DNA from 3 places in the Psychrobacter sp. APC 3279 genome. Region 3 is predicted to be linked to each of the others. Evidence: predicted binding sites of a transcription regulator. Region 3 holds the regulator's gene; each other region holds the start of a gene.

Region 1 (5,953 bases), on a different contig from region 3:
GAACCATGGCTGAATGTGATCACCAAAGAATGGCGCAAATACGAACAGTCCCCACATGCCATAAATAATAGATGGGATACCAGCCAACAACTCAATGGCAATACCAAGTGGTTTTTTGAGGAACTTAGGGCACATCTCGGTTAAAAATATCGCAATACCGAAACTGACTGGAACCGCGATAACAATAGCGATAAATGACGTGACTAAGGTACCGTAAATAGGCGCTAATGCCCCGTATTCATTGGCGACTGTATCCCAGTTATTGCTGGTATAAAATCCCAAACCAAACTCTTGAATACTCGGCCATGCTCCAACAATTAGAGACACCAAAATGCCCCCTAAAGATAGGAGGACGAGTATGGCAAACGCTTTGGTAGAGTTGACAAATAAAGCGTCGTAACGTTTTTGTTTAGCCAGTTGGGACCTTAAGTCTGTCATAAGTGTCTCAGCATTGAATGGGATGAATCGAAATATTAAAAGATGTATATCAGGTCTTAACACAACAAACTTAAACGGTATGAGTAAGCATATTTATCGAGATGTATTCATCAAATTTGCTGTGTTAAAACCTCTCAAACAACTACCGGAGAATAGTTATTCGAGAGGATAACTTGTCAGTTGCTAAATAGTATTTAGCAGAAACAAATTACTGAGCTGGCTTGTAGACAGGCTGTCCATCGCTACCTTTTACTTCGTTCCACTTCTCTTTGAACAAGGCCACTGCCGTGTCAGAGAATGGTACGTAGTCTAGTTCCATGGCGCTGTCATCACCTTGGGTATAAGCCCAGTCAAAGAAGTTCAACACGCCAGCGACTTGCTGAGGATTTTCTGGTTGCTTATGTACCAAGATAAAGGTCGCAGCAGCGATAGGCCATGCTTGGTCAGTTTCAGAGTTGGTGATGACTTTATAAAAGCCTTCTTGTTGTGACCAGTCGATATCACCTGCTGCAGCAAACGTCTCAGCAGATGGCTGTACGATGTTACCAGCTGCGTTTTTCAGCGCAGTATGTGACATCTTATTTTGCTTAGCGTAAGCATACTCAACATAGCCGATAGAGTTTTTCATGCGGTTTACGTAGCTTGAAACGCCTTCGTTACCTTTACCACCTGCACCAGTAGCAGAAGTCGGCCATTTGACGGTTTTATCAACGCCAACAGTGTCTTTCCAGTCTGGTGAAACCTTGGCAAGATAGTCAGTGAAGTTAAACGTCGTACCTGAACCGTCTGAGCGGAATACTGTTGTGATTGCGGCATCTGGCAAGGTCAAATCTGGGTTCATCGCCTTAATCGCAGGGTCATTCCAGTTACTGATTTTACCCAAATAGATATCAGCCAGCGTTGTGCCGTCTAGCTTCAGTGCACCAGGCTCCACACCGTCGATATTGACGATTGGGACAACACCACCGATGACTGTTGGGAACTGAATCAAACCTGCTTCGTCTAACTCTTCAGGCGTCATCGGTGCATCAGAAGCACCAAAATCTACTGTTTTTGACTGGATTTGTTTGATACCACCAGATGAACCAATCGACTGATAGTTGACTTGGCCGCCGGTCGCAGCATTGTAGTCATATGACCATTTCGCATAGATAGGCTGCGGGAACGACGCACCTGCACCTGTGATATTCATAGCGATATTTTCAGCAGATTTAAAATCTGACGTAGCAGAAGATGCTGTCTGAGAGGTTGTTTCAGCTGTTGTCACAGCGCTACTGCTAGTATCAGCAGTTGGCTCCGTCGTATCTGTTGACTTATTACACGCCGTAAGCATTAATGTACAACTGACGGCCACTGCTAATAACGAATAACGCATGTAGGACTCCTGAAGTTTAACAACGGTATAAAAAAGCATTGTTTGTGATATGCGTGTTATCTTGCCAAATCTTTATGACAGTTTAATGACAACTTCTAGAATCCTTCATTCGCTTTACATAATATTTGAATAATTTATCTACAGTCCAACAGTGATTTGCCTACAGCCTAATAATACTAAGCATCCTCATCTATTAACACTCAGAAAAATTATTCACGAAAATATTGAACCGTGTGTTTGACGCAGAATATTTGTATCCAAATACTATTAGCCGTTGGTACAGAATTTTGTTAGTATGAAGGCTGATTTACAACACTGACAGACTCGGGGTGCGGTGTATTTTTGGCTCACTTTATTAAACTTGCTTTATTAAAGTAGTCGCCTTGATACATTCGCTGAGAGATCACCCGCCGAACCTGATGCGGTTAGTACCGACGCAGGGAAGTCTTAAGCACTTTGTTATTTATGACAAAGGGCGCGTAGAAATACATTTTTATCGTCACTACTGTCTTAATATGCGTGATGCATAGCCAGATAAGAAGAGAGGATATAAAGCTGCGCCCAATATTTGATGACCACCATGCGCGACGATATTTTTTGGTCGAAGTTGTGGGTTCATAATATAAATTTGTCTAAATGATGGATGCCTACCCCCGCAGATACTGGCGGTGTTGATTTTATTCAAAAACCAACACGCTAGGACAGCATATGACTACTGCAGACACCACCTCAATTGCACCGAAAGCCCAAACGCATAACCCAGCCGACAACTCAACGCTTGCTTCAAATGCTGCTGACACGACCAACGTCAAAGCAGATAAAAAAGCAGATGCGCTAAAAACCCCTGCTCACCGTGCCGCAAGTGATGCCCGTTTCGAAGAAGATGCGCGCGACTTGCACCGTATCTTACCTGCCTCACGAAAAGTCTATATCGAAGGCTCAAGACCTGACATCCAAGTACCGATGCGTGAAATCAGCTTGGCTGATACACCTGTTGGCGGTACTGGAGATAAAGATGGTGAGCATAATCCGCCGTTTTATGTGTATGACACCTCAGGTGTATATACCGACCCTAATGTCGATATCGACCTCACACGTGGATTGCCAAAACTGCGTGAGAACTGGATCGCAGAACGCAATGATACAGAGCAGTTAAGCGGCCTATCCAGCTCATACGGACAAGCACGTGCCCGCGATATCAGCACTGCCAATCTTAGATTTGCTCATATTGATAAACCGCGTCGCGCCAAAGCAGGACAGAACGTCACGCAAATGTACTACGCGCGCCGTGGCATCATCACGCCTGAGATGGAATATATCGCCATACGCGAAACGCAAAAGCAGCATGAACTGACCGATATGCGTCAACACGATGGCGAGAGCTTCGGTGCCAATACGCCTCAAATCATTACTCCTGAATTTGTCCGTGATGAAGTAGCGGCTGGACGCGCTATTATCCCAAACAACATCAACCACCCTGAATCTGAGCCGATGATCATCGGGCGCAATTTCTTGGTGAAAATCAATGCCAATATCGGTAACTCAGCGCTGGGTTCGTCTATCGATGAAGAAGTGTCCAAAATGACGTGGGCCACGCGTTGGGGGGCGGATACCATTATGGATCTATCAACGGGCAATCATATTCATGAAACACGTGAATGGCTAATCCGTAACTCTCCTGTACCGATTGGTACGGTACCGATTTATCAAGCACTAGAAAAAGTCGATGGCGTCGCTGAAGACCTTACGTGGGAGATATTCCGTGATACGTTGATCGAGCAAGCAGAGCAAGGCGTAGATTACTTTACTATTCACGCCGGCGTACTATTACGCTATGTACCGCTTACCGCAAAACGTCTGACAGGTATCGTCTCACGCGGCGGCTCTATCATGGCGCAGTGGTGTCTTGCCCATCACAAAGAAAGCTTTTTATACACGCATTTCGAAGACATCTGCGAGATTATGAAACAGTACGATGTAGCATTTAGTCTAGGTGATGGCCTACGTCCTGGTTGCTTGCAAGATGCCAATGATGAAGCGCAGTTCGGTGAACTACGTACGCTTGGTGAATTGACCAAAGTCGCATGGGAGCATGATGTACAGGTGATGATCGAAGGCCCTGGACACGTGGCGATGAACCGGATCAAAGAAAACATGGACTTGCAGCTTGAGCTATGTGCTGACGCGCCTTTCTATACTTTAGGGCCATTAACCACAGATATCGCCCCAGGCTATGACCACATCACTAGCGCCATCGGAGCTGCCATGATTGGATGGTTTGGTACAGCGATGCTGTGCTATGTCACGCCAAAAGAACACTTAGGCCTACCAAACAAAAAAGACGTCAAAGACGGCATTATTACTTATAAAATCGCTGCGCACGCTGCTGACCTTGCTAAAGGTCATCCAGGAGCGCAGGCACGTGACAATGCGCTATCTAAAGCACGTTTTGAATTCCGCTGGGATGATCAGTTCAATCTAGCGCTCGATCCTGATACTGCACGCGAATATCATGATGAGACGTTGCCAAAAGACGCACACAAATCGGCACACTTCTGCTCTATGTGCGGCCCTAAGTTTTGTTCAATGAAAATCACTCAAAACGTGCGTGAATATGCAGCAGGGCTGGATAAAGATGCCGCTAACCAAAAAGTAACGCCGCAAACAGGCGACTTAACCGATGCTGGTCACCTAATCAAAGAGGTAGATACAGAGCTCGTCGGACAAGTTGGTGAAGCCACTGCTGAGGAAATTCGCCAAGGCATGGCGGAGATGACTAAAAAATATAACAACGAAGGACGTCAGCTATATAAAGAGGTGTAGGGTCAATAACCGATACTTTTGAAATAAGAAAAGCCCTACTATTTAAGCATTTGCACACTTATCTAGTAGGGCTTTTTTTGGCTTATTTACTCATGATTTATGTACGAGTTTTTATTTACTACGTTTACACTTTCGACGCTTCATAGATCTCTTCAATTGAGGCATTAATGGTTTCAGCAAACTCGCTGTCGCTTTGTTGCTTACTCAAACCTTCGGTAAAGGCACGCGAGAAGCTCGCAATCATACCTGGGTTTTGTTTGAGCTTGGCACAAGCATCGCTACGACTATAGCCACCAGATAACGCCACAACTTTTAGCACTTTAGGATGGTCAATCAGCTCCTGATAAAACCTAGCCTCTTCTGGCAATGTTAGCTTGAGCATCACTTGATGTTCGTCATTCAAGCGTTCCAGATTGCGCAGGATATCTGTCTTCAACAGTAACTCGCACTCATGCTTTTGAGTGCTTTCAATATTTACCTCTGGCTCGACGATAGGCATCAGACCTTTTGAAATAATTTGCTTAGCCACATCAAACTGCTGCTGTACCATAAGCTCGATACCATCGACGTTTGGCTCATAGATGACTGAGCGCATTTTAGTACCAAATACAGGATAGTTCTTTGCTTTATCTAATAATAAATCTAGATTCGGAATCGGCTTCATAACTTGTACGCCGCTCATTTGCTCAGCCAGTCCTTTATCTACCTTTAAAAATGGTACGATATTTTTATCTTCCCATAGGTAATTAGCCGTCGACTTACCGTTGACTTCGCGCTCCATGGTGTCTTCAAACAAGATTGCACCAAGTACACGCTCACTATCAAAACAGTCACACGTCATGATACGAGCACGCATTTCATGAACCAAATCAAACATGGCTTCATCATTATCATAAGCATCACTGCTGACACCATAAGTCTCTAACGCTTTCGGTGTACTGCCACCACTCTGATCAAGAGCAGCAATAAAACCTGAACCATTTTTTATACGCTGTAATTGCTTATCGTATTCCATTGAGCCTGCATCCTATTTTTATTGGTTAAGTTAAATATCATAAACTAAGCTTTTTTATTCCATACAAGCCGTGTTATTTGTAGATAACCTTATCATAGGATGATTTGTATGCCTATATAGGATACGTGACAATATAGCCAAAAAATCATGAAACCAATACTTTTGGACAGTGTGCATTACGCCAAAAATAGCACCCCTACACAGCAGACTGCCAATACTAATCCTATTATATTGATACGGTTCAGCTGCTCTTTAAACACACCGACGCCAATCAATGTCGCTACGGCAATAACACCGACATT
Region 2 (5,953 bases), on a different contig from region 3:
GCAGCTCTTTTTCGATTAAATCTGTTCTAGTACTATTATTTACAGTTTGAGAAATATTTTCTTCGACAGATTTTTTTTCGATACTATCGTTATCTATAGTATTTGCTGTTGATTGGAATGTTGCGAGGTCTTGTTGATTGATAGTCATAGTTTAAGGAAGCTTTATTTATGAATGGTGATATGAGTAATTATATCGTTAGTCTGACCTAGATACGATGCTAAATAACTGACAGTCATCAATAAGTGTTTATTAATAGATAACGATTAAGCATAATTAAAGATATCAATGATTACTTACTGTTTATAATAACGTTGCTGCATCTAATTCCCAGATAATGATTATAGCTCCTAGAGCAGGCCACTTATACATTATCATTATTAAACAGCCTAAGTATTTACTTAGTGAATGGTGTTTCCTTGTTAATTTTATTATTTGATAGTAGGATGAGATTTTGCTCTTTAAGCATTTCGTCTTATTTTTATGATTCACTATTAGTAAAGAGTAAGTCTAATATCAATAGATTGCCTTTTACTAGAACATCAAATTTGTAGATATATCTTCTTAGAAAAATTAGAGAATCAAAGATTCCACAATGAATGAAATATGAACTTTTAAACCTCACAAGATTAAAAAATCTTAAACAGTTACTGTCACAACTCAGTATTAGTACCCCTCACGAACAGATAAGGATAACAATATGAGCCAGTCTTCTAACACCAATCGTATTCAAAAAGGCAGTCTTGCCATCGATCAGCAGTTATATGACTTTATTGAAAACGAAGTATTACCGAAAGTCGGTGTGGATTCAGACGATTATTGGTCAGGTTTCGAAAAGGTTATTAAAGAGTTTACCCCGCGCAATAAAGCACTATTGGAAACTCGTGACAAGATTCAAGCACAGATTGACCAATGGCATCTAGATAATCCTGCAAAAGATGGCGAAATCGACTATCCAGCTTATAAGACATTTTTACAAGAAATTGGTTATTTGCTACCTGAAGGCGAAGCATTCACGGTTGATACCAAAAACGTCGATGACGAAATCGCGCACATCGCAGGGCCGCAGCTAGTCGTACCAGTTCGTAATGCTCGTTATGCGCTTAATGCGACCAACGCACGTTGGGGTAGCTTATACGATGCTTTGTATGGTACCGATGTTATCAGCAGTGATAATGGTCAAGAAGCGGGTGGTAGCTATAATCCTACTCGCGGCGCTGCTGTTGTCGCTTACGCTAAAGCGTTCTTAGATGAGCACTTTACACTAGCATCCGGCTCTTACAATGATGTGACTGGCTTTAAAGTAGTCGATGGCAAGCTTGAAGTCGTACAAGGTGATAGCAGTACTGAGCTAAAAGATACGGCTAAGTTTGTCGGTTTTGTCGGTGACGCTGAAGCTCCTACAGGTGTACTGTTAAAGAACAACGGCTTGCATGCTGAGATTCAAATCGATAGTAATCATCCAGTGGGTAAAGACGATCCAGCAAACATCAAGGACGTACTGCTTGAGTCGGCTATGACAGCCATTCAGGATTGTGAAGACTCAGTCGCTGCGGTAGATGCAGAAGAAAAAGTCGAAGTCTATCGTAACTGGCTTGGCTTGATGAATAGCGACCTACAGGAAACCTTTGAAAAGGGTGGCAAAACGCGTACGCGTAAGCAAAATCCAGATCGTGAATATAACACGCCAGATGGTGGCAAGCTGATCTTGCCAGGTCGTTCGCTATTGTTGATTCGTAACGTCGGTCACTTAATGCAGAACCCTGCCATCTTAGTCGATCTAGGCGAGGGCCAAGAGCAAATATTTGAAGGCTTAATGGATGGTTTAATCACGCCATTGTTATCACTTAATGATATCAAAGGCAAAAACGAGCTATCAAACTCGCGTCAAGGCTCAATGTATATCGTGAAGCCAAAAATGCATGGTCCTGAAGAAGTGAAAATGGCCAATGACTTATTTAATGCGTCAGAAGACCTGTTAGGTCTAGAGCGCAATACGCTAAAAATCGGCATCATGGATGAAGAGCGTCGTATGACGGTCAACTTAAAAGAAGCTATCCGCCAAGCTAAAGAGCGTGTTATCTTTATTAACACAGGTTTCTTAGACCGTACTGGTGATGAGATGCATACCAGCATGAATGCAGGTCCATTTGTACCAAAAGGCGAGATGAAATCGCAAGCATGGCAGCCTGCTTACGAGCAGTGGAACGTTGATATCGGTCTAGAGACAGGCCTACAAGGTCGCGCGCAAATTGGTAAGGGTATGTGGGCTAAGCCTGATGAAATGAAAGAGATGATGGATACTAAGGCTGCTCATCCTAAGTCTGGTGCTAGCACTGCGTGGGTACCATCACCAACGGGCGCTACCTTGCATAGCATACACTATCATCAAGTGAGCGTAGCTGATGTACAAGACACGCTAAAATCACGCGAGCGCGCTAGCTTGGACGACATCTTGACCATCCCATTAGCAAAAAATACCGACTGGACTGACGAAGAAAAGCAGCAAGAGCTTGAAAACAATGCTCAAGGTATCTTGGGTTATGTCGTACGCTGGGTAAATCAAGGCGTTGGTTGCTCCAAGGTGCCTGATATCAATGATGTCGGTCTCATGGAAGATCGTGCTACTTTGCGTATCTCAAGCCAACATATTGCTAACTGGTTGCATCATGGCGTGGTTAGTGAGCAGCAAGTGATGGATACGATGAAACGCATGGCCAAGGTCGTCGATGAGCAAAATGCAGGCGATGATGACTATCAATCAATGGCAGATAACTTCGATAGCTCTTATGCATTCAAAGCCGCCTGTGATTTAGTCTTCAAAGGACGCGCACAGCCTAGTGGTTATACTGAGCCATTGTTGCATCAAGCACGTTTGGATCTTAAAGCAAACGCTTAGAACAATAGACTAAATATGACAGGTATTTGAGCATACTTGATGAGCAAGTATGCCAGTCAGTCTTGCTCGTTTGTAACTGATAAATTTGCTCAAATAGATTATTAACTTCTTAATTAGCGCTATTTATTTTTAGTAAATAGCGCTTTATTTTGGACTATTATTCGATGTTTATTATAAAAATTTAAGAATATTAGTAATCATATTAACCAATATTATTCGTATCTAATTGAGTAAGCGGAAGTTTTTTAACAATCGTTCAAATAAAATGAAGGGTCTATTATTTGATAATAGATGTATCGAAAAGGCAAAAAAATATGTTGCAAATTATGTCAAAGTTGTTATGCTTGTACTCGAAGTATGAGTTTGGTAACGGATGTTACGCAATGGAAGGATAAAAACTAAAGATTACATGGCAGTTACTTTTTTAATCCCAGTTATGTAAATCATGGTTTTTTTCATCTTACTGTAATAGAACTTCGCCACACTTGTTTCTGACTAATCTCGGTAGCCAGTTACACATTATATCTTTGAGGATTTGTGACGATACCATTATGGGCGCCAGCTAATCATAGCTTGCTCATTACTACAATTGTAAAGTGGAGATACCCCATGAAAAAACTACTTTTAGCTACAGCAATCGCAGCCCTATCTGTATCTGCAGCAAATGCAGCGCCAACTCTATACGGTAAAGCATTCGTTACTGCTGATTATGTAAATGCTGAATTTGATGCAGTTGGTAGCGCGAATGATCGCGATGAAGATACTGTAGAAATCAACTCTAACTCTTCACGTATTGGTATCAGAGGCTCTGAAGCTCTAACTGCTAACACTGACGTTATCTATCAGCTAGAGTATGGTACTTATGTTGATGGTGATGAAGATGGTTTTAAAAACCGTGATACATATCTTGGTGTCGTTAACAAAAACTTTGGTGAGATCCGTGCTGGTAAAAACCAATCTACTTTGGATTATGTAAACAACGTAATCGTTAACGATGGTTATTGGGATAACCTAGGTGGCAACAAGCTTGAGTCAAATGAAGAGCAAGGTGGTTTGAATATGGCAGACAGTGGCCGTATCGCTAGCTCTATTATCTGGAAAGCACCTAAATACAACAACCTACCGTTAGCGCTTGCTCTCATGTACAGCTCTGATGAAGACAATGGCAATAGTGATGACGGTTTTGGTGCATCATTGATGTTTGATCAAGGTACTGGCTTTACTGCTGGTGTGGCATATGATAAAGATCAAAACATCGATGGTGATATCATCCGTGGTACAGCAACTGTCGATCTAGGTAAATACATGGCCGCTCCTATTACTTTAGGTGCATTGTATCAAGTAGCAGATTTTGACTACGAGGGTGATACCGAAAAAGAGAAAGGTTTTGTTCTTAGTGCAGCAATGGGTTTAGCCAACTTTGCTCGTCCAGCAACCATCTATACTCAGTACAACAATACCTCGAACCTAGATGGCGTCGACAACGCTGATTCAGACCAAATAGTGGTCGGGGGTAAATACTTCTTCAAAGACAACATCATCGCTCATGCTTATGCGGGTATGAACAAAGCTGAAAACGTCCAACCTACAGGTACAGACGATAAGCCTTATGTAGGCGGTAAAGGTGATGTTGATGTAGTAGTAGTTGGTGGCGGTCTAGAATACTTATTCTAGTAACAACTAGAATTTGACGCCAAAAAACTCATCCTTCGGGGTGAGTTTTTTTGTTGTATGTATTATTTGTGACAAAAGTCTACCGCTGAGGTAGAAAACAAGAGTTTCAGACAGTTTGCATTTTTGCCCTATATTTTATGGCGTATTTTTAGTAAAATCCTTCTTTACCAATTGTTGATGAGTACTATGACCAAGTTTATATTTGTGACCGGTGGGGTAGTGTCCTCACTAGGAAAAGGTATCACCGCCGCTTCTCTTGCTGCGGTCTTAGAAGCACGTGGCGTGACTGTCACGATGACCAAAATGGATCCGTATATTAACGTCGATCCAGGTACGATGAGTCCGTTTCAGCATGGTGAAGTATTCGTCACTGAAGATGGCGCAGAGACCGATTTAGATCTGGGCTATTATGAGCGCTTCTTGCGTCACTCAAAGATGAGTAAAAGTAATAACTTCACCAGTGGCCGTATTTATCAAAATGTTTTAAATAAAGAACGCCGTGGTGAATACCTTGGCGGTACGGTACAGGTTATTCCGCATATTACTGATGAAATCAAAAACAAAATCCTTGCCAGTGGCGAAGGGTATGATATCGCTATTATCGAAATTGGCGGTACCGTTGGTGATATCGAATCACTTCCGTTTATGGAAGCCGTACGTCAGATGCAAGTAGAGCTTGGCCGTAATAGAGCCATGCTAATGCATCTTACTTTAGTACCGTATATTGCTAGTGCGGGTGAGACCAAAACTAAGCCAACGCAGCATTCAGTGAAAGAGCTGCGCTCTATTGGCCTACAGCCTGATATCTTAATCTGCCGCTCTGATCATCATATCTCACAAGATAATCGTCGTAAGATTGCGCTATTCACCAACGTTGAAGAGCGTGCGGTCATCATGTGTGAAGATGCACAAAGTATCTATCAGATACCGCGCACACTACACGAGCAAGATCTTGATGATCTAATTTGTGAGCGTTTCGGTCTTGATGTGCCTGAAGCTGATTTGAGCGATTGGGATAAAGTGGTTGAAGCTCAGTTGAATCCAGAAGGAACAGTGACTGTTGCAATGGTCGGCAAATATGTTGAGCTTCCAGATGCTTATAAATCTATTAACGAAGCATTGCTTCACGCAGGTATCACTCATAAAGTAGACGTGAAGATTGATTACATCGATGCTGAACGTCTAGAAGATGACGATACTTTACTTGCGCAGCTAAACGATGCTGATGCTATCTTAGTACCAGGCGGTTTCGGTGAGCGCGGTACGATGGGCAAGATAAAAGCCATCACTTATGCTCGTGAAAACAACGTTCCGTATCTAGGCATTTGCCTTGGTATGCAGTTGGCTGTGATTGAGTATGCGCGTAACGTACTTAACATTAA
Region 3 (5,953 bases):
AATGGTGCAATGGGGCGGGCTATATCAAAACCGCATTTGGCAAAAGCATACACACGCATTTCTATGATGAGCTCAGCATGCCAGCACTATGGCTTGGCTTTAGCGATGATGATATCGCCAACAGTGAAAACATGGACGATATGATAAGGGTATTTACAAAAATGCCCATAGAAAAGCGATTCTTAGACCCTGAGGATTTTGGACTAAATCATATCGGTCATATGCGCTATTTTAGCAGTAAGACCAATATCAAAGCGCCGCAGCTATGGCAAATGGCGGTGACATGGTTGCACGACCAACCATAATCTTATCGTCACGTAGCCTCTTATATATTAGCTACGTAATAACTTAGATTACTTTTTCGCGTTTTCTGCTTCATCCAGTTGTAAGCGTTTAGTCAGTGCCGAATACAGCGAAGGCTGCATGTTATGAATATTGCCTATCATCCATTTAACATAGCTGATGGGCACGTCTTTAATCGGTTTGCCTTTATGCTTACCAAACGGCATTTTGTTCACAGGAGTCGCTTTATTAGAGATAGCATGTGCTGCTGCAAAATCTGTCGGCGCAATCTCTAGACGCTCGCAGCATGCTTGATACAGCAAATAGCACATTCGAGCATCGCCAAGCGCATCATGAGCGGCAATCGTCATTGCACTCGCTTCACCCTTACCCAACAGCTGCTCGATACACTTAGACTGACCGTAAGCACGCCATTCTGGAAAGGCGGCCCGCGCAAGTCTCACCGTACAAATCAGCTTAGCAGAAGGACTGCCAATCACTCGCCAATCAAAACGTACATTGTGACCAATCAAGTACTCTGGCAATTCAAACTGCTTCAACTCAAAGCGCTCAAGTCCAGCCACATCAGCATCGGTAATACCATGCACTTTTATGACAATAGGTGAAATAGATCGACCACTGTTAAAGTATTTCATCCATTCAAAGCCAGTTGCTACATTGATAGTAGCAACTTGGATAGGTCTAGGATCACTACCCTGATCTGTTTCGGTATCGATAACCAGCGCTGTTTCGCGCGTGGCAGAAATATCAGCAGGCTTAAAAACATTATTCATAAAGTATTAACCGTCAGTAGCAACTGTCTATGCTCAGCAGAAATGCTAAGTAGATAAAACTGTATTTGCTGTCTATATCCTTAACCATAAGAATAACTATGGGGGTAAAAACGATAGATAACAATGCGATACATACGTTGTTAGACGAAGCTTTTATAATAAAATCTCAAATGACATCAAATATATATGAGACATCAATGCTAGCAGATGGAAACAACCAGCCTCCCAGACCTTCTTTTTTTAGTCGTTTAATAAGCCTGTTGATTAAGGCTATCGTATTGCTAGCACTGTTATTTGTCTTCGATAAACTGCTACCCAGTATCAGTCAACAAACGCAATCATTTGTGGTTGCCAAATGGCAGCAATTGAGTCTATTGCAACAAGAACTGCCGACCGAAAACAGCTTGCCCAGTCCACTACCAGAACGAAACCTGACAGACACTTGGGGCGCGGCACGTAGTCAAGGCCGCTCCCACGAAGGTATCGATATCTTTGCGCCTCGCAATACTCCCATACAGTCGACCACGCAAGGTGTGGTAAGCAAGGTTGGTGAAAACACATTGGGCGGACGCGTGGTTGTGGTGGTAGGGCCGGGTGGCGCAGGACATTACTACGCCCACCTAGAAGACTATGCTGACATCTCTCCCAATGACTGGGTCAATCAGGGCGATGTGATAGGTTATGTGGGTGATAGCGGTAATGCAAAAGGGACACCAACACATGTCCATTATGGTATCTATATTAATGGTAGTGCGGTCAACCCTTATCCGCTTTTGCAAAAGGATTAACGAATACAGAAAAGTATGTCGTTATCCTAATTTGAAGTAGTGCTAAGTTTATATTAACCAAAAAGCTAAAGCCGAAAAACTGTCGTTAATACAGACCCTAAATCATATTAATTGGCTGTGACGGATCTGACATAATTTGAGGGGAATACCACACTAAATGTCGACCCTTCCCCTTCTACTGAATCGATTTGCAATTGCGCTTCGTGCTGGTGCAATACGTGCTTTACAATCGCGAGTCCCAACCCCGTACCACCTGTCGCACGACTGCGACCTTTGTCGATACGATAGAAACGCTCTGTCAAACGGGCGATATGTTCTGACGCAATACCGATCCCATCATCTTCGACCGCGAAACGGCAACCATCAGACGTCCTTGTCCAGCTGATAGTGATATTGCCGCCCTTTGGCGTATATTTGATTGCATTGATTACTAGATTGGATAGCGCACTATTCAAGTACATCTCTGACCCGTACAGCCCATCATAGGTATCTATATGCAAATGAATGATGTGTTTGTACGCTTGGTTGTACGCTTGGGCATCGTCGTAGATATTGGTTAGTAGCTTAGTCATATCTATATAATGCAGCTCGTGTGACTCTTCAATTTCAATCTTAGACAGTAGCAATAAATCATTCACGATTCTGTTCATACGGGCTGTTTGCTGCGTCATCAGCTCAAAACCGCGACGCCATTGCGGCGGCATATCTGGCTGATCGGAGAAATTCTCCAGATAGCCCATCATCACAGTCAATGGTGTTCTAAGCTCATGCGAGACATTCGCCACAAAATCTTGACGCATTTGCTCTAAGTGCCGCAAGCGGGTCACATCATATACAAACAGCAGTTTTTCATCACCGAAAGGGGTCAATTCACACTTCAAGTAGCGACTAGGATCTCGCCATGATTCTATATGGACGCCATCGTTAGGTATCGTTGTACCTTCATAATACTGGCGGAACTCAGGGACAGTAATAAAGTCAAAAATGTTCTGACCTTTATCCTCTGGCTGTAGCAGCAATAAATCTTGTGCCGCCTGATTCCACCATTCTAGGCCGTCATTATTGTTGAGCAAAATCACTGCATCGCGCAAGGCTCGTAGTGCACTGCCGATTTTTTTGAGTTGCTCCGCTGTACTTTGAGTAGAGATTTGCTCTAGTAAAGCTGATTGCTCACTTTGTACTGACGCTATCTTGTCCATCTCTTATCCTTACCACTATCCGCGGCCTTTATATTGCTGCGGCATTATTTGTACAAGATTAACTTGGCTCAATCAGGCTAGAAAATCGGTAGCCTGTTCCACGTACTGTCTGTATCAATGTATCACAGTCATAAGGTCGCAGTAATTTGCGTAGACGTTTGATATGCACATCGATGGTTCGGTCTTCGATATATACATTGCCGCCCCATACCTGATCGAGCAGCTGCGTTCGTGTATAGGCGCGCTCAGGGTGGCTCATAAAAAATGCCAATAGGCGATACTCTGTGGGCCCAACATCAACGATTTTACCGGCAGCTGTCACGCGCTGACTCTTGGTATCTAAACTTAACTGGCCAATTTCGATAGGTTTGTCGCTGCTCATCGCGCTACTGCGGCGTAGTACGGCTTTGATTCTAGAAATCAGTTCACGAGTCGAAAAAGGCTTGGTCATATAATCATCTGCGCCTGCATCTAGACCATGCACCTTACTGTCTTCTTCACTTTTTGCCGTTAGCATAATGACTGGTATTTCAGAGAGTAGCTCATCGTTTTTTAGCATGCGACAAAAATCCACACCGCTCTTGTCACCCGGCAACATCCAGTCTAATAGTATCAGTGATGGTCTATGATCGACCACTTGCTGATGCGCCTCTGACACGTCAGCCGCTTGCAAGCTATCAAACCCAGCCATCTCTAGCGTCATGACAACCATTTCACGAATCGCAGGTTCATCTTCAACAATCAAAATTTGCTCATTATACATAGGACATTCTCGGTGTTAGCGGACAAAATCTAGCATGTAAAAAGGCGATATGTACTCACCAGTCTCTACCTATTAAACGGATTAATTATGACAGCTTGATGACACTCTAAAATCAGATTTCTAGTAAAAAATTGAGCGGCCCATCATTGACACTCGACACTTGCATATCAGCACCAAACTGACCAGTTGCCACGTTCGGGTGCTTAGTTTTGGCATAGTCGACCAGTTGTTCAAATAGCGCTTGTGCCGCAGCAGGTGCCATCGCACCACCAAAGTCTGGTCGGCGACCTTTGTCTGTTTTTGCCATCAAGGTAAATTGTGAAACTAATAATAGCCCACCAGCAACCTGCTGAACGTTTTTATCCAGTTTACCAAATTTGGCAGGATCTTCGTCATTTTCAAAAATGCGATAGGTTAGTATTTTGTCAATCATACGCTGGGCAGTAGCAAAATCGTCTTCGTGTCCTAAGCCAATATATGCCAATACCCCATGCTCAATTTCACCAATACACTGCTGATCGACGACCACACTAGCGTGCTTCACCCGTTGTATGAGTGCTTTCATTTACTGACTCCTTAACAGATTATGGCCATACAATAATATGCTGTCCATGATAAAATACCGTCATTAACTTAACTATTATTTATTACATTACACCTTATTTTGGTAGCCTTATTATGAATGTATTTACCACCTTACAACAGCTTGTGCCGCAGCAAAAGCTCAGTAAAGTCGCTGGACGTTTGGCCGCCAGTCGTCATCCTTATGTCAAACGCACCTTTATCCGTAGCTTCGCCAAAGCTTATAATATCAGCTTAGACGAGTACGAACGCCAAAGCCTCAACGCTTATGAAAGTTTTAATGACTTTTTTACCCGCGAGTTAAAAGAAGACGCTCGTACCATCGACGCCACTGCAAATGGTATCGTGAGCCCTGCGGACGGTATTATCTCTCAGCTAGGACAAATCGAAGACCACAAACTACTACAAGCCAAAGGTCGTCACTATGATGTCGGACAATTACTTGCCGATAGTGAAGACGGCAGTTATTTCGCTGATGGTAGTTTTGCAACTATCTACTTAGCACCTAGCAATTATCACCGTGTGCATATGCCGTTTACTGGCACATTGACCAAGACTCGCTATGTGCCTGGTACACTGTTCTCGGTAAATAATACTACGGCGGCTAACGTGCCAGACTTGTTTGCGCGTAATGAGCGTCTAGTCTGTATGTTTGATACCAAGTATGGCAAAGCAGCTGTCGTAATGGTTGGTGCTATGATCGTCGCTGGTATTGAAACCGTCGCCACTGGCAAAATCACCCGCACGGATGATATACAGGAAGCGGATCACGATATGCAGTTTGCTGCAGGCGAAGAGCTTGGACGCTTCTATCTAGGCTCAACGGCTATTGTAGTATTACCAAAAGCAGCGAAGGCTGACTGGCTAGATAGTATGCAAGCCAACGGCGTCGTGCAAATGGGTCAATTGCTAGGATTGGCAAACGCTCAATAACATGTTGGTATAAGAGTACTGAAAATATCAGCCCAGTTAAGCGTAAATCATCATGCTTAATTGGGCTTTTTTATGCCTATCATTTATGCAGATTTACGCGTCAATTAACCAGCCTTGCTGAGTTGCGTATGCAATATTATGTGAGAGCCAATCATGGATAGGGGGAAAGCTGTCTTTGATAAATGCATGAGCACCCGCCACCTGCGAGCGCGTAACGCCAAGCTCAATCCACGTTTTACCGTTGGTATTCAGATTGAGCAAAAACGGCAATAAGCGGTCGACCACTCTGAGTAACTGACTCTCTTTGCTACTTCCTGTTTCCTGCGCTTCCCAAACCTCGCTTAAATCACTAATGCCATTGCCTCGCTCACGTTGCAATCTGGCAATGCCTGCACGCTCTTCGACGTGTGCATCAGTACGCGTAACGGCATACAAAAAAGTATCGCCGGCATCAATCTCACCTAAATCATGAACCAGCGCCATCTTCAGCAATTTTTCATGATTGACATCTAGCGCAAATAATTCAGCAATCGACCAACATGCCATTGCTAAATGCCAAGAATGTTCGGCAGAGTTTTCTTTGCGAGTGGTCTGTGTCACATAGCTGCGGCG

Evidence for each region. Region 3 encodes PhoB, which activates phosphate uptake and scavenging genes when phosphate is short. Its sites were predicted from a motif close to TGTCATNAANCTGTCATAA; they were not measured.
Region 1: a site for PhoB is predicted at 1,886-1,904, ahead of pstS (phosphate ABC transporter substrate-binding protein PstS). Genes of this name have one in related genera too.
Region 2: a site for PhoB is predicted at 3,351-3,369, ahead of QL898_RS05015 (porin). Genes of this name have one in related genera too.

What each region holds. Positions count from the first base shown of each region.
Region 1 covers NZ_JASDCR010000009.1:78,519-84,471, reverse strand. Annotated here, with positions in the region: gene pstC (phosphate ABC transporter permease subunit PstC) at 1-438, opposite strand, end outside; gene pstS (phosphate ABC transporter substrate-binding protein PstS) at 647-1,813, opposite strand; TPP riboswitch at 2,129-2,273, shown strand; gene thiC (phosphomethylpyrimidine synthase ThiC) at 2,522-4,636, shown strand; gene QL898_RS06405 (fructose bisphosphate aldolase) at 4,761-5,651, opposite strand; gene QL898_RS06400 (EamA/RhaT family transporter) at 5,828-5,953, opposite strand, start outside.
Region 2 covers NZ_JASDCR010000007.1:69,759-75,711, reverse strand. Annotated here, with positions in the region: gene QL898_RS05025 (tRNA-(ms[2]io[6]A)-hydroxylase) at 1-148, opposite strand, end outside; gene QL898_RS05020 (malate synthase G) at 699-2,897, shown strand; gene QL898_RS05015 (porin) at 3,507-4,571, shown strand; gene QL898_RS05010 (CTP synthase) at 4,758-5,953, shown strand, end outside.
Region 3 covers NZ_JASDCR010000015.1:34,564-40,516, forward strand. Annotated here, with positions in the region: gene QL898_RS09350 (alpha/beta fold hydrolase) at 1-305, shown strand, start outside; gene QL898_RS09355 (DUF3820 family protein) at 354-1,076, opposite strand; gene QL898_RS09360 (M23 family metallopeptidase) at 1,274-1,864, shown strand; gene phoR (phosphate regulon sensor histidine kinase PhoR) at 1,972-3,063, opposite strand; gene phoB (phosphate regulon transcriptional regulator PhoB) at 3,122-3,826, opposite strand; gene dtd (D-aminoacyl-tRNA deacylase) at 3,939-4,391, opposite strand; gene asd (archaetidylserine decarboxylase) at 4,505-5,341, shown strand; gene QL898_RS09385 (HD domain-containing protein) at 5,435-5,953, opposite strand, start outside.